DNA from 2 places in the Paenibacillus sp. FSL L8-0644 genome. Region 1 is predicted to be linked to the other one. Evidence: predicted binding sites of a transcription regulator. Region 1 holds the regulator's gene; the other holds the start of a gene.
The links. Region 1 encodes CtsR, which represses protease genes until heat stress. Its sites were predicted from a motif close to ATGGTCAATAAAGGTCAAACA; they were not measured.
Positions count from the first base shown of each region.

Region 2: clpP (ATP-dependent Clp endopeptidase proteolytic subunit ClpP) is a predicted target of CtsR. The motif match lies at 3,711-3,731, and genes of this name have one in related genera.

Region 1 covers NZ_JBBOYN010000001.1:4,848,118-4,856,123, forward strand. Annotated here, with positions in the region: gene clpC (ATP-dependent protease ATP-binding subunit ClpC) at 1-330, opposite strand, end outside; gene NSS94_RS22085 (protein arginine kinase) at 375-1,439, opposite strand; gene NSS94_RS22090 (UvrB/UvrC motif-containing protein) at 1,468-1,992, opposite strand; gene NSS94_RS22095 (CtsR family transcriptional regulator) at 2,062-2,526, opposite strand; gene NSS94_RS22100 (GNAT family N-acetyltransferase) at 3,062-4,249, opposite strand; rRNA gene rrf (5S ribosomal RNA) at 4,413-4,529, opposite strand; rRNA gene NSS94_RS22110 (23S ribosomal RNA) at 4,681-7,608, opposite strand; rRNA gene NSS94_RS22115 (16S ribosomal RNA) at 7,971-8,006, opposite strand, start outside.
Region 2 covers NZ_JBBOYN010000001.1:209,764-217,769, forward strand. Annotated here, with positions in the region: gene whiA (DNA-binding protein WhiA) at 1-86, shown strand, start outside; gene NSS94_RS00925 (HPr family phosphocarrier protein) at 223-492, shown strand; gene NSS94_RS00930 (SIMPL domain-containing protein) at 764-1,525, shown strand; gene NSS94_RS00935 (PdaC/SigV domain-containing protein) at 1,768-2,874, shown strand; gene clpP (ATP-dependent Clp endopeptidase proteolytic subunit ClpP) at 3,002-3,598, opposite strand; tRNA gene NSS94_RS00945 (tRNA-Arg) at 3,809-3,883, opposite strand; gene NSS94_RS00950 (sugar-binding transcriptional regulator) at 4,153-5,190, shown strand; gene gap (type I glyceraldehyde-3-phosphate dehydrogenase) at 5,285-6,295, shown strand; gene NSS94_RS00960 (phosphoglycerate kinase) at 6,419-7,600, shown strand; gene tpiA (triose-phosphate isomerase) at 7,660-8,006, shown strand, end outside.

The DNA.
Region 1 (8,006 bases):
CAGCAAAATATGTTCTGTACCTACATAGGTATGGCCCAGTTTGCGGGCTTCATCCATAGACAGTTCGATGACTTTTTTGGCACGTGGAGTATAGGCAATGTTCGTCGGTTGCTCTTGACCGCGTCCAATCAACGTTTCCACTTCATCCTGGATTTTTTCCAGTCCCAGGCCCAAACCGATTAAGGCTTTCGCTGCTATTCCTTCACCTTCACGAATGAGGCCTAGCAAAATGTGCTCTGTACCAATGTTGTTGTGTCCCAATCGAACTGCTTCTTCCTGAGCCAAAGCAAGCACTTTCTGTGCACGTTCCGTAAATCTTCCAAACATCATATATCCTGCACCTCCACAGTGTGTATTTCAGATCATTTTATATATTAAAGGGTTGTGCCTAATTTTTGCCGGATCAGCTTCGCCCGGTACATATCGCGCTCTTCGGTATTCATTTTATCCCCAAAGCTTTTTTGCAGGAACCCGGGTTGTGTCATCACATTCAGCTCATTCATCGCTGCGGTGGAAGGACGCTCCAAAATTCCCAAATCTACGCCAAGACGTACATCAGACAGCCGCTGTGCAGCCTCCTTGGAATCCAATACTGCTGCATACGACAAAATACCGAATGAACGCATCACCCGATCTGTAATTCGCAGCATAGATTCATTCATTAGCCTTTCTCTGGCAGAACGCTCGTGCTCAATAATTTGTAGCACCACGCCATGTAGATTCTCAATAATCTCCGCTTCGGTTTGTCCCAGTGTAATCTGATTAGACACCTGAAACAAATTTCCGACCGCTTCGCTGCCTTCACCGTAAATGCCGCGAACTGTAAGACCTACCTGTGAAACAGCAGACAATATACGATTGATTTGATGAGTCATGACTAATGCGGGCAAATGCATCATCACCGAAGCTCTCATACCTGTGCCGACATTCGTTGGACAACTGGTTAGAAAACCTCTCCGATCATCAAATGCATAATCAACATGCGCTTCAAATGCATCATCAATAACCATAGCGCGTTCCCAAGCTTCTCTAACCTGACATCCCGGATATAAGCACTGGATACGCAGATGATCCTCTTCGTTTATCATAACACTAACCGATTCATCATCGCTAATTAAGACAGCACCGTTACGAGATTCGTTCGCCAAATTAGGACTAATCAAATGCTTCTCAACCAGCACCTGCTTGTCGATCTCATCCAACTCGGATATTTTCAACGTATGAAAAGTACCAAAACCGCCTAAATCATCATACTGAAGGATATCCGTCAAGCGCTGAAGTGCTTCTGCCGACTGCTGATTGGTAGCAAGCATGGGAAAAGGCAGATGCTGCAAGTTACGCGCAATTCTTACCCGGCTGCTAATGACAATCTCCGAATCCGCAGCATCACCACGCATCCAGTCACTTAGCGGCTTCTCCGTAAACCGAATATTGGGCATTACGCATCCCTCCTACTCTTCACAAACTTTACTCTTCAGTCATTTCTTTTTCAAGCTCTCTGATTTGATCCCTAAGCTCAGCAGCTGATTCAAACTCTTCCTGTACAATGTGCTGTTGCATCTCTTTTTTCAAATCGTCAATTTGCCGTTTAACCTTCAGTCGGCCACCAGTGCGAACCGGAACTTTACCAACATGATTCGTACTGCCATGCACACGCTTGAACAGAGGGTCCAGACGATTATCAAAATATTGATAGCACGACGGGCATCCGAAACGTCCCAGCTTACTAAACTGTGCATAGGTCATGCCACAATCCTTGCATTGCAGGTTCTGCGGACCACTGTGGCCTGGAGACTGGCTCTTTGTACTGGAGTCAAAATCCAACATCCCCGACAGCAAGCTATGAATTGAAAAGCCGTTAGGTGTTCCAGGGATCATCTCCCCTTTTTCCTTCGCACACGTCTCACAAATATGAAACTCTGTCTTTTCGCCATTCACAATTTTGGTGAAATGCAAAGTTGCCGGCCGCATATTACATTCTTGGCACAGCATAAAAGCACCTCCTTCAATGTCAGGATTTAATACCCACCCTACATCCAAACATTAGTCTCTATTCACACACTATTTGGTCGCCAGCAACGAGATCAGCATAGCCTTAAGCAATCTTGCTCGCAGTTGATCACGATAGGGAAGCTTCAGTAATAATGTATCTCTCGATAAAGCAGCCTTCATTAGATTAGCTTCCCTTTTGCTTAAAAAATGGGCTTCCTCTAACTGATAAATCAGTCCTTCTGCTGCTGATTGGCTAATTTCCTCCCCGATGCTCTGATGAAGATGTGTATGGATGGCATGCTGTGCGGGTAGCTGAATTCGCTGAATACGAATGTAGCCCCCACCACCGCGTTTACTTTCCACCACATAGCCTTTTTCCAGCGTAAACCGGGTGCTAATTACATAATTAATTTGCGACGGAACGCAGGAAAAGCGGTCAGCCAGATCATTGCGCTGAATCTCCACCAAACCTTGGGGACTTTCCAGCAATATACTCTTCAAATATTGTTCAATAATATCGGAAACATTGCGCATTTCATCATCCTCCACTAACGGAAACGCAAGTATTCAAGTACATTTCACGCTCCACAGAGTCCGCCGTATATTGAACTTAACCAAACGGTAAAGTCACGAATCTAAGCTGTATTGAGGCTATTGCCTGTTCTACATCCATTGAAATGTACCGTCTTGTCTCTAGTGTGGCCTTTATTTGCGATTAATCATACACTTCTCTTATGTTCATAAGAGTCAGCTCCTAACTATACGCAAATCATTTCAATTCTCGTTTGCTTCTTTACTATCGAAATTACTTCATACGGCCAATCCATCAGCATAATATTTCTACAGAATCACACTAGGTTTGATTGACTTTGACTTTCTTTGACTATATTCACATTATAGCACATTATTCATTTTTGCCAAGGGGTCAATACCATTTTTCGCAATCTAATTATGTTTTATACAATACCATAAAAAAACTCTTCCCATTACAGAAAGAGTTGAAAATAATGATAACCACACAAGTTATATTCTCTGAAAGATGAGCTTAAAAGATCTAAATAGGCCTTTATCAGAAAAAATCCAATAAAAACGTTTGATTTACTGGTATTACGCGTTTAAGGGCAGACACATACTCACTGCTACCTTCAATACGCCCCCATTTACACAGATCATCAACCTGCTGGTAGCCAAGCATCAGAGTCGTCAGTGACTGAATCCCAAGTTTCAAGTCAACTACTATGGCATTTTTAGATGAAATGCTTTTGTTCACTCTCTCCAGACACCCTTGCCCTTTCGTCGTAATCGTTAATCTCCATACTCCTTCATTCCATGGAGCATACCGATCAGTCAGATTTAAGGTTAAACTTGTTTCCTCTCCAATCTGCTCAAAAGGGAATCTTTCTACAAAAGCAGCTGCATCCACAATACGCCCCATAAAATAAGGCACAGTTTCCTGTTGAATTCGAGGATCATCAAGTAAAAATGGCAAATTGTCATCTGCTGGAACGTAAATAAATTTACCTTGGGTTATCATTGAGTCATGATTTGCAAAATAAGTCCATAAAGCCCGACGAGCCGTCTCATTTTCATATACCAACTCATCACAATTCAACTGTTTATCTTCAATTTTGTATAGTGCATATCCTTGCGGATCGCCTGTTTCTGAGTAATATACCGCAGTTCGATAGTTCTCACTTAAAATCCGCTCTTGCCACCATTCCTTATCTCGTACCAGCGTGCCATTATAACGAGATGCATACGCTTGATACACTTGGTCCAGTTCTGAAATATCCTTGATATCGCGTTTGACTGTACCTTCTGTTTTAAGTTTTGCAGGGAATTTATCAATGGGAATGACGTATTTTTTGTACTCTGTATACGTTTCCCATCCAAATTTACGGTAGAAGGCAAAGGAGAATGGATGCAAAAAAGAAAGACTTTGTCCCGCAGACTTCATCTCTTCAAGTGCATGCGTCAATAAACGTGATACCATGCCTCCGCGACGCTTTTCTGGCCACGTCGCCACACCAGCAATGCCCCCCATATCAAAAACCTGACCATTTATGTATACCTGAAGCGGTAACAAAGTCAGTTTAGCATTTAAGTCATGTCCGTCGAATATTCCCCATGTTTGTTCTGGTTTGAATTTCTTCTTGGCCTTTTCCAGATCCTCTAGGGACATTGTAAACTGAAAAGCATATTGAGATAATTCAATAGCCGCTTCAAATTCCTCACGCTGTAATTGTCTGATCTCCATATCTTCATCACCTCGCTCGTATACTTGGACATCCATAAAAAAGATTACACACTTAGAGTGTGGCAAACCCCATTCTCTCTGTCAACCTTAGAAGCAGGTGGCCATCTAAAAATGCATAAAAAAGGATGATAATCTCATTGAGATTATCATCCTTTTCACTTTTGCTTGGCGACGTCCTACTCTCCCAGGACCCTGCGGTCCAAGTACCATCGGCGCTGGAGGGCTTAACGGTCGTGTTCGGGATGGGTACGTGTGGAACCCCTCCGCTATCGCCACCAAACATGAATTTGCTATGCAAATTCTATCGTACGGTTATTCGCTTCATCACTTATCGTGTGAATGAATAGCCATGCGCTTGTCGTATGTCTCTTGTACATACGTTCAAGGTTACACCCTGAAAACTGGATCCGAAACTCATTTGCGTTTTATCTTAGGATAAGCCCTCGACCGATTAGTATTGGTCAGCTCCATGCATTACTGCACTTCCACCCCCAACCTATCTACCTCGTCGTCTTCAAGGGGTCTTACATACTGGGAAATCTCATCTTGAGGGGGGCTTCACGCTTAGATGCTTTCAGCGCTTATCCCTTCCGTACATAGCTACCCAGCGGTGCTCCTGGCGGAACAACTGGTACACCAGCGGTACGTCCATCCCGGTCCTCTCGTACTAAGGACAGCTCCTCTCAAATTTCCTACGCCCACGACAGATAGGGACCGAACTGTCTCACGACGTTCTGAACCCAGCTCGCGTACCGCTTTAATGGGCGAACAGCCCAACCCTTGGGACCTACTTCAGCCCCAGGATGCGATGAGCCGACATCGAGGTGCCAAACCTCCCCGTCGATGTGGACTCTTGGGGGAGATAAGCCTGTTATCCCCAGGGTAGCTTTTATCCGTTGAGCGATGGCCCTTCCATGCGGTACCACCGGATCACTAAGCCCGACTTTCGTCCCTGCTCGACTTGTAGGTCTCGCAGTCAAGCTCCCTTCTGCCTTTGCACTCTTCGAATGATTTCCAACCATTCTGAGGGAACCTTGGGGCGCCTCCGTTACTCTTTAGGAGGCGACCGCCCCAGTCAAACTGCCCACCTGACACTGTCCTCGCACCGGTTCACGGTACCAAGTTAGAACCTAGATACGATCAGGGTGGTATCCCAAGGATGCCTCCCCTCAAGCTGGCGCTCAAGGCTCAACGGCTCCCACCTATCCTGTACAGATCGTACCCAAATTCAATATCAAGCTGCAGTAAAGCTCCATGGGGTCTTTCCGTCTTGTCGCGGGTAACCTGCATCTTCACAGGTATTAAAATTTCACCGGATCTCTCGTTGAGACAGCGCCCAAGTCGTTACGCCATTCGTGCGGGTCAGAATTTACCTGACAAGGAATTTCGCTACCTTAGGACCGTTATAGTTACGGCCGCCGTTTACTGGGGCTTCGGTTCATAGCTTCGCCCCGAAGGGCTTACCACTCCCCTTAACCTTCCAGCACCGGGCAGGCGTCAGCCCGTATACTTCGCCTTGCGGCTTCGCACAGACCTGTGTTTTTGCTAAACAGTCGCTTGGGCCTTTTCACTGCGGCCCCCTCGGGCTATTCACCCTACCGAGGCACCCCTTCTCCCGAAGTTACGGGGTCATTTTGCCGAGTTCCTTAACGAGAGTTCTTCCGCGCGCCTTAGAATTCTCTTCTCGCCTACCTGTGTCGGTTTGCGGTACGGGCACCTTCTCCTGGCTAGAGGCTTTTCTTGGCAGTCTGAGATCATGACCTTCGCTACTACAATTTTCGCTCCCCATCACAGCCCAGCCTTAATGATATGCGGATTTGCCTACACACCAGCCTCACTGCTTAGACGGACATCCATCAGTCCGCGTCACTACCCTACTGCGTCACCCCATTGCTCATAACGGATTACGGTGGTACAGGAATTTCGACCTGTTGTCCTTCGACTACGCCTATCGGCCTCGCCTTAGGTCCCGACTTACCCTGAGCGGACGAACCTTCCTCAGGAACCCTTAGGCTTTCGGCGGATCTGATTCTCACAGATCTTTTCGTTACTCATACCGGCATTCTCACTTGAATGCAGTCCAGCGCTCCTTACGGTACACCTTCAACCCGCATTCAACGCTCCCCTACCCCTGATGCAAGCATCAAGCCATAGCTTCGGTGGTGTGTTTAGCCCCGTTACATTTTCGGCGCAGAGTCACTCGACCAGTGAGCTATTACGCACTCTTTCAATGGTGGCTGCTTCTAAGCCAACATCCTGGTTGTCTGTGCAACTCCACATCCTTTCCCACTTAACACACACTTGGGGACCTTAGCTGATGGTCTGGGCTGTTTCCCTTTCGACAATGGATCTTAGCACTCACTGTCTGACTCCCGGAACTAAATCTATGGCATTCGGAGTTTGACTGAGCTTGGTAACCCTTGCGGGCCCCGCACCCAATCAGTGCTCTACCTCCACGATTCTTCTTTCCGAGGCTAGCCCTAAAGCTATTTCGGGGAGAACCAGCTATCTCCGGGTTCGATTGGAATTTCTCCGCTACCCCCACCTCATCCCCGCATTTTTCAACATGCGTGGGTTCGGGCCTCCAGTGCGTGTTACCGCACCTTCACCCTGGACAGGGGTAGATCACCCGGTTTCGGGTCTACGTCCACGTACTCATTCGCCCTATTCAGACTCGCTTTCGCTGCGGCTTCAGCTCTTCACCTTAACCTTGCACGGGAACGTAACTCGCCGGTTCATTCTACAAAAGGCACGCCATCACCCCTAGATCGGGCTCTGACTTCTTGTAAGCACACGGTTTCAGGATCTATTTCACTCCCCTTCCGGGGTGCTTTTCACCTTTCCCTCACGGTACTGCTTCACTATCGGTCGCCAGGGAGTATTTAGCCTTGGCAGATGGTCCTGCCGGATTCATACGGGGTTTCACGTGCCCCGCACTACTCGGGATCCGTCTCGGAGAGAACAAGTTTTGAACTACAGGGCTTTTACCTTCTCTGGCGGGCCTTTCCAGACCTCTTCATCTAACCGGTTCCTTTGTAACTCCATGTGAGACGTCCCACAACCCCAAGGAGCAAGCTCCTTGGTTTGGGCTAATCCGCGTTCGCTCGCCGCTACTGACGGAATCACTATTGTTTTCTCTTCCTCAGGGTACTTAGATGTTTCAGTTCCCCTGGTCTGCCTCTATTCTGCCTATGTATTCAGCAGAAAGTGACTGTCGATGAAGACAGCCGGGTTTCCCCATTCGGACATCCCCGGATCAAAGCTTGCTTACAGCTCCCCGAGGCCTTATCGTTGTTCGCCACGTCCTTCGTCGGCTCCTGGCGCCTAGGCATCCTCCGTGTGCTCTTTGTAGCTTAACCTAGACTTTTCTTTCCAAGAAAGAACATGTCGATGTTCGATAAAGAATGATTTTTGCCAGAGGCAAAAGATCTTTCCTTACCTGCTACCTTTATTTCACTTGTTTACACAAGATCAGCTTAAAGGAATATTCTAAAACGCAATTTCGTTTCGGTATCCAGTTTTCAAGGTGCAATTCGCTTCATCGAAGCGAAACCCGATGAATATTTCGGTTCCACACGAATGTGTGAATGAAGTATTCGTCGAAGCTTGAGAGTTTGAGCTCTCAAAACTGAGCAACGAGTGAGTAACAGGCCTAAACCTGAGTTTTGAAGCTTACGCTTCATATTTGAATGTTTCCATCGCAGAAAACGATTCTCCATAGAAAGGAGGTGATCCAGCCGCACCTTCCGATACGGCT
Region 2 (8,006 bases), 4.6 Mb from region 1:
TGAGTAAATCGGGTGTAAATCATCGGCTTCGCAAAATTGATGAGATGGCTGACAAAATTAGGGGCGAAAATGGCCTGATTCCGTAAAAAGAGTGTCCATGGGGCTTTTAGCCCCGGTTTTTTTAGTTTTTTTTCTAGTGTCTGTCCCGGGTTAATGTTATAATGTGATAAATAAAATGGAGTAAGTAGTGTCCAGATTTATTTGATGAGGGGGTAAGCTGACATGTCAAAACATCCGGTAGTCGTACGCTTGAAAACAGGACTGCACGCCAGACCTGCTGCGTTGTTCGTACAGGAAGCGAATAAATATTCATCTGAGATTTTTGTGGAAAAAGAAGACAAAAAAGTTAATGCCAAGAGCATCATGGGTATTATGAGTCTTGCCATCAGTACAGGTACTGAAATCAATATTAGTGCTGAAGGTGCGGACGCCGAACAGGCTGTAAACGCTTTAGTAAGTCTGGTTAGTAAGGTAGAGCTGGAAAATCAATAAACAAAGAATTGCTTGTAATATAGTGTATGATCTTAGTGAAAAGCCCCTTTGGGGCTTTTTTTATATCCAGAAAAAAATCCTTCGAACACTCCTCAGCTAACTGTTTTATTGTGGATTTATTGGATATAGAGGCCGTATTAAGTTCAAACTATAAATAATGAAAATCCTCGTGGTCATGCTCTGTTTCGGAAATTTGTACGCTTGGCTGCAACCTTTTTCCGTCTTTTCCGTCTGGAAGGTACAAACATTTACTAGAAAGAGGCTGAATTCAATGAGACTTTGGACAAAAACAGTAGCCACAGCAGTTCTCACAGGTGCATTAATAGCAGGGGGAGTAGCAGGAGGATTATGGACAGGGGCAGAGCGTGCTTATGCTGCGTCAACAGCTTCGACGGTAAACGGTGTAATTAATGTGATTGGAAGCGGGGAAGTATTGGCAAAGCCCAATATTGCTTATCTCTCTATCGGTGTACAATCGGAAGGGAATACGGCAGCCGCTGCTCAAAAGGCTAATGCTACAAAATTGAACAAGGTTACACAACTGCTGAAAGAAAAGTGGAGCATCAGCGGAGATGACATTCAGACCAGCCAGTTTTATGTACAGCCTAACTACACCTATAACGAAAAAGAAGGGCAGAAGCTCAAAGGCTACACTGCCAACCATACACTTTCCGTTAAATACCGCGATTTGGATAAAATAGGTCAGTTGTTGGATGAGGCGACCAAGTCCGGAGCCAATAACGTAGATAATGTTCGTTTTTCGGTGGAAGATCCTTCGACTTATGAGGAAGAAGCCATTACTAAAGCATTGGGAAGCGCACAATCTAAAGCCAGTGCTGTAGCTAAAGCGGCCAAACGCGGATTAGGTGCTCTTGTGAATGTGACGGTAGATGGCGGAGAAGCACAAGTCTTTACACAACGTGAAAATGCCATGTCAAAATCGCTCATGGATTTAGCAGGTAGCGGGACAGACATACAATCGGGGCAAGTAACAGTGAAAGTTCAGGTGTCGGCTCAATACGAAATGAACTAATATTAGATCATCAAACGAAGCCACAAGCGGCCTGCATCATGCGCAGGCTGGCTTGCTGGCTTTTTTTGTATACCGAAACCTTTTTGTAATGAGTCTGTCATAGCTAAGGGTTATTAGGTGTACAGATTGAAATCGGGGAGTGTACAGATTGTAAACTACATACAATGGGGTATAGATATAATAAGTAAAGTGATTATTTACACATAGACAATACAGAAATAATAACAGGAGGAATACTTAATATGAATAAGCATACGAAAAAATGGGGTTCAGCACTGCTGGCAGCAGGGATTTTAGCAGGAGTTGCAGCTGTTCCCGTTTCATATATCCAGGCAGCATCGATTAAACAGCAGCAAGCGGCAACACAGCAACCAGGAATCACTATCCAATGGAATGGTAAAACGTTGCCCGCTAAAGGTGTTCAAGTGAACGGGAGTACAATGATTCCGGTGGCCGCACTGCGTGACAGCTTGGGGATTCCAGTAAGCTATGATGCGAAAGCAACGACCTATACCGTAGGTAGCGGGTACAATAAACTTTACATTATGGCTTCTTCCTCGGATGCCTACGTCAACGTCAATGGAATCAATACACGTAGTATGGATGCCAAACAGATCGCTGGGAAGCTATACATTCCTATGAGTCTGTTGAAAGACTATCTAGGCATAGATGCTCAATGGAACGCAGCTCAGAAGACAGTAACGCTAAGTAAAAGTCAGCTAAACCCGATCACAATTGCGTCTCAAACACTTCCAGCTTCGAGTAATGCGAAGGTATCTTACAAAGTTAAGTATCCGCAAATCAGCGGCAGCCAGCTGAATCCTGAGGCAGAGCAGGCCATTAACCATGTGCTTAAAAAGCATGCAGAGGGTATATTGGCAGCAGGCAAAAAGATGGTGGCTGAGGGAGAGGCTACAACAGAAAGACCATATGATTTCGAAAATGATTTTGCAATTGCCTATAACAAGGACGGTATTCTAAGTGTGATTATGCAGGATTACTCGTATATGGGTGGCGCACATGGAATGACGGTACGTAAAGGATATACGTTCTCGCTCGCTGATGGTAAACTGCTGCAGTTGTCTGACGTATTGAAGGCGAATCCAAATTACAAAAAGTTCCTCAATGCTGATTTGAAGAAAAAAATCGATGCGCTTCAGGCTGGTGAAGGATTCGGTAAATTTAAAGAGTTGGCGGCAGATCAGAATTTTTATGTGACGAACAGTGGAGTAACAATCGTGTTTGATTTGTATGATTATGCGCCATACGCGTATGGAATTCCGGAGTTTACCTACTCGTTCGGTCAACTGCTGCCTCAAGGCGGAAAGCCTTTTGCGGGACAGATTTAATAGTAGAAATGAGTAAGTTGGACTGTCTATACTCTAAAAAACAATAAAGCAAAAAAGCTGCCTACCGGATAATAACATCCGGAGCAGCTTTTTCATTTACCAGCTATCGAGAGGCAAATTTTTTCTCTTATACACCTTCTGGAGAGGAGCTAGTTAGCACTTTATCAATAATACCGTATTCTTTGGCATCATCAGCAGACATGAAGTAGTCACGGTCTGTATCTTTTTCAATACGTTCCAGTGGTTGGCCTGTGCGATCTGCGAGAATGCGGTTCAGTTTATCACGCATTTTCAGAATGCGGCGTGCGCGGATTTCGATATCCGTTGCCTGGCCTTGTGCACCACCCAGAGGTTGGTGAATCATAATTTCACTGTTTGGCAAAGCGAAACGTTTACCTTTGGCGCCTGCATTCAGCAAGAACGCGCCCATGGAAGCCGCCATACCTACACAAATCGTAGATACATCAGGTTTAATGTATTGCATCGTATCGAAAATGGCCATACCAGCTGTAATGGAACCGCCAGGACTGTTAATATACAAGTGAATATCTTTTTCAGGATCTTCGGCAGCCAAAAACAGCATTTGCGCAATTATAGAGTTGGCTACAACGTCATTGACGTCCGAGCCTAACAAAATAATGCGATCCTTTAACAGTCTGGAATAAATGTCATAGGCGCGTTCGCCGCGGTTACTTTGTTCTACTACCATAGGAACATAGCTCACGTCAAAAAACCTCCCTTAAATATCGTTAGTGGATTTGGTGGACATGCCGAGTACACGTCCCTTATTTATAAACTGTTACCGTATTAACCACATGATAAACAATTTCAAACAAAAAGTCAAAGAAAGTCAAACTAATGATTAAAAAAAAGAGCCCTCAGCGCTCTTATTGGTTAAAACATTATATAGAAGCATTTAAGCGTTCATTTAAAATGGCGCGCCCGCGAGGAATCGAACCTCGATCTCAGGCTCCGGAGGCCTACGTCATATCCGTTGGACCACGGGCGCATAGTTGATTCAATGCAAACAACTAACTAATTAAACAGCTAATTGGAAACAAAGATGATTATATGATATACAGCAGTGAATTGCAAGCTTTTATTAAATGCGCATATTCAGACAAATGGTTGAGAAATATAGGTTCAGATAGACTTGCATATGGAGCAAATATTGGTTAAGATATACGTGGGACTTAAAAAGTTATCCCGGGACGTTTTAAGACCAGTTAGAGATAGAGCATTAGAGACAGAACTTAGAAGTGTGCGGGAGTGGAAAGCATGCGAAAGATATTAGAAATACAGAAGCAGCTTCTGCCCGACCTCATGGATGTTTTGAAAAAAAGGTACACGATCCTGCATCAGATTATGCTGTCCGATGTTGTTGGACGCAGAACACTGGCAGCTTCACTGAACATGACCGAGCGCGTGTTGCGCGCCGAAACCGATCTTCTTAAAGCTCAGGGGCTAATTGAGATTGAGAGTGTAGGCATGAAGGTGAGCAAAGCAGGACTGGATCTGCTGGAACAGCTGGAGCCGATTGCGAACAACTTGTTCGGCCTGTCCCAATTGGAGGACCAGATTCGTCAAGCCTATGGTTTGAGGAAGGTGGTTGTCGTTCCAGGGGATTCGGATGTTTCTCCGTTAACAAAGCAGGAGCTGGGGCGCGCTGGAGCAAAAGCGTTGCTAAGTGTTATGGACGACGAGGATGTGGTCGCTGTAACAGGTGGCACGACGATTGCAGACGTGGCGGAACAACTGGCATTGCCTTCTAATGGCCCCCTTAAGGGTGGGTGGTTTGTACCGGCACGCGGGGGTTTGGGAGAAAGCATGGAAATGCAGGCCAACACAATTGCTTCCACAATGGCTCGCAAGGTCGGCGCTCAATACCGTCTGCTCCATGTACCGGATTTGCTCAGCAATCATGCTTACAACTCCTTGCTTGAAGATACGAACATTCAGGATATATTGAGCCTGATTCGCGAGAGTCGTATCATCATTCACGGGATAGGCAACGCCATAGCGATGGCACATAGACGTAAACTTGATCCCGAAACCTTTGCCCAGATCAGCAGTGAAGGGGCGGTAGCCGAATCGTTTGGTTATTATTTTAACGAAGATGGCGTCGTTGTTCACAGAATGCTGACGCTTGGACTCCGATTGGAGGACATTAGGCGTACCGATACGGTTCTAGGTGTAGCTGGAGGCAAGAACAAGGCGGCCGCTATTCATGCGGTACTGCGTTTCGGGCAAGAAGACATTCTAGTCACCGACGAAGGCGCTGCTGTTGAGATTGTAAGTCGTTATTTAAATGATTAATATAGGATTTATGAATCGTGTTGTCTTGACAGGCTTTCGGGTCTGTCTTGAATATATAAAACTAAACTAAACGAACTTTGGGAGGAACTCACTCATGACAGTTAAAGTTGGTATTAATGGTTTCGGACGTATTGGACGCCTTGCTTTCCGTCGGATTCAAAACGTGGAAGGTATTGAAGTAGTAGCAATCAATGACTTGACAGATTCCAAAATGTTGGCACATTTGTTGAAATATGATACAACACAAGGTAATTTCCAAGGACAAGTAGAAGTACATGATGGCTTCTTCAAAGTAAACGGTAAAGAAGTTAAAGTTTTGGCTAACCGCAACCCTGAAGAACTCCCTTGGGGAGACCTGGGTGTAGACATCGTTCTGGAATGCACAGGTTTCTTCACAACTAAAGAAGCTGCTGAGAAACATTTGAAAGGCGGCGCTAAAAAAGTTGTTATCTCCGCTCCAGCTACTGGCGACATGAAAACTGTCGTTTACAACGTAAACCATGAAATTCTGGATGGAACTGAAACTGTAATCTCTGGTGCTTCTTGCACAACGAACTGCCTGGCTCCTATGGCTAAAACACTGCAAGATAAATTTGGTATCGTTGAAGGTTTGATGACTACAATTCATGCTTACACTGGCGACCAAAACACTTTGGATGCTCCACATGCTAAAGGTGACTTCCGTCGTGCTCGTGCAGCAGCTGAAAACATCATTCCTAACACAACTGGTGCTGCTAAAGCAATCGGTTTGGTTATCCCTGAGTTGAAAGGTAAATTGGATGGCGCGGCTCAACGTGTTCCAGTACCTACAGGTTCCCTGACTGAGTTGGTAACAGTTCTGGAGAAAAACGTAACTGCTGAAGAAATCAACGCAGCGATGAAAGAAGCTTCCGATCCTGAAACTTATGGATACACTGAAGATCAAATCGTTTCTTCCGACATCAAAGGCCTCACTTTCGGTTCTTTGTTCGATGCAACTCAAACTAAAGTTCTGACTGTCGGCGACAAACAACTGGTGAAAACTGTAGCTTGGTATGACAACGAAATGTCCTACACTGCACAATTGATCCGCACGTTGGAATACTTCGCTAAACTGGCTAAATAATAAGAACTTTCTTATTAGCAACATCATAGAGCGGAAACAGGTTATTGTTTCCGCTCTTTATATATCAAAATGTGCCTTGAATTCCTGTTTCGTAAAATTATAAGGGTGCGGAGGAATATGGAGATGAACAAAAAGAGCGTACGTGATATAGAACTGAATGGAAAACGGGTGTTTGTTCGTGTAGATTTTAACGTTCCGGTTGAAGACGGTAAAATTACAGATGACAAGCGTATTCGTGAAACCTTGCCAACCATTAACTACCTGATTGAAAAAGGTGCAAAAGTTATTTTGGCGAGTCACTTTGGACGTCCAAAAGGTCAGGTTGTTGAATCCATGCGTCTGACTCCTGTTGGTGTACGTTTGTCTGAACTGCTGAAAAAGCCAGTAGTTAAAGTGGACGAAGCGGTAGGCGAAGCTGTTAAAGCGAAAGTGGCTGAACTGCAAAACGGCGACGTGCTGTTGCTTGAAAATGTACGTTTCTATGTAGGAGAAGAAAAGAATGATCCTGAGTTGGCGAAGCAATTTGCTGAATTGGCTGACGTTTTCGTGAATGACGCATTCGGCGCAGCACACCGTGCTCATGCTTCCACTGAAGGTATCGCTCATATTCTTCCGGCTGTTTCCGGCCTGCTGATGGAAAAAGAATTGTCTGTTATTGGTAAAGCTCTGTCGAATCCAGATCGTCCTTTTACAGCCATTATCGGCGGTTCCAAAGTAAAAGACAAAATCGACGTGATCGACAACCTGCTGAACATTGCAGATAACGTAATCATTGGTGGCGGTTTGACTTATACATTCTTCAAAGCTCAAGGTTATGAAGTGGGTCAATCTTTGCTGGATGAATCCAAACTGGACGTAGCTCTTGGATTTATCGAAAAAGCGAAGAAACTCGGCAAAAACTTCTATCTTCCGGTAGATATTGTTGTGTCTGACGATTTCAGCGCTACGGCGAACACAGACATTGTGGATATCGACGGCATTCCTGCAGCTTGGGAAGGCGTGGACATTGGACCGAAAACACGTAAAATCTATGCAGATGTAATCAAAAACTCCAAACTGGTTGTATGGAACGGACCAATGGGCGTATTTGAAATCGAGCCTTTCGCTGGTGGTACTCGTGAAGTAGCGGAAGCTTGCGCAACAACTGAAGCATACACCATCATTGGTGGCGGTGATTCTGCGGCTGCGGCTGAAAAATTCCACTTGGCTGACAAGATGGATCATATTTCCACTGGCGGCGGCGCATCTCTGGAATTTATGGAAGGCAAAGCACTTCCGGGTGTTGTTGCACTGAACGATAAATAATCAAACGCACTATGCGTGAATAAAGCTTTAGGGCACCTAATAGTTAGGAGTTGAAACCATTGAGAACACCGATTATCGCGGGTAACTGGAAGATGTTTAAAACCGTACCAGAAGCTAAAACTTTCATCGAAGAGATCAAAGGCAAAGCAGAGGTTGCAGGAGTGGAAAGCGTGATTTGCGCACCATTTACGAATCTTCCTGCTCTGGTTGAAGCAGTAAAAGGCACGTCTATTAAAATTGGCGCACAAAACCTGCACTTTGCAGAAGATGGTGCATTTACAGGTGAAATTAGCGGCGGAATGCTGAAAGATCTGGGCGTAGACTACGTTGTGATCGGACACTCCGAACGTCGTGAATATTTTAATGAAACAGACGAAACGGTGAACAAAAAGGTTCATGCGGCATT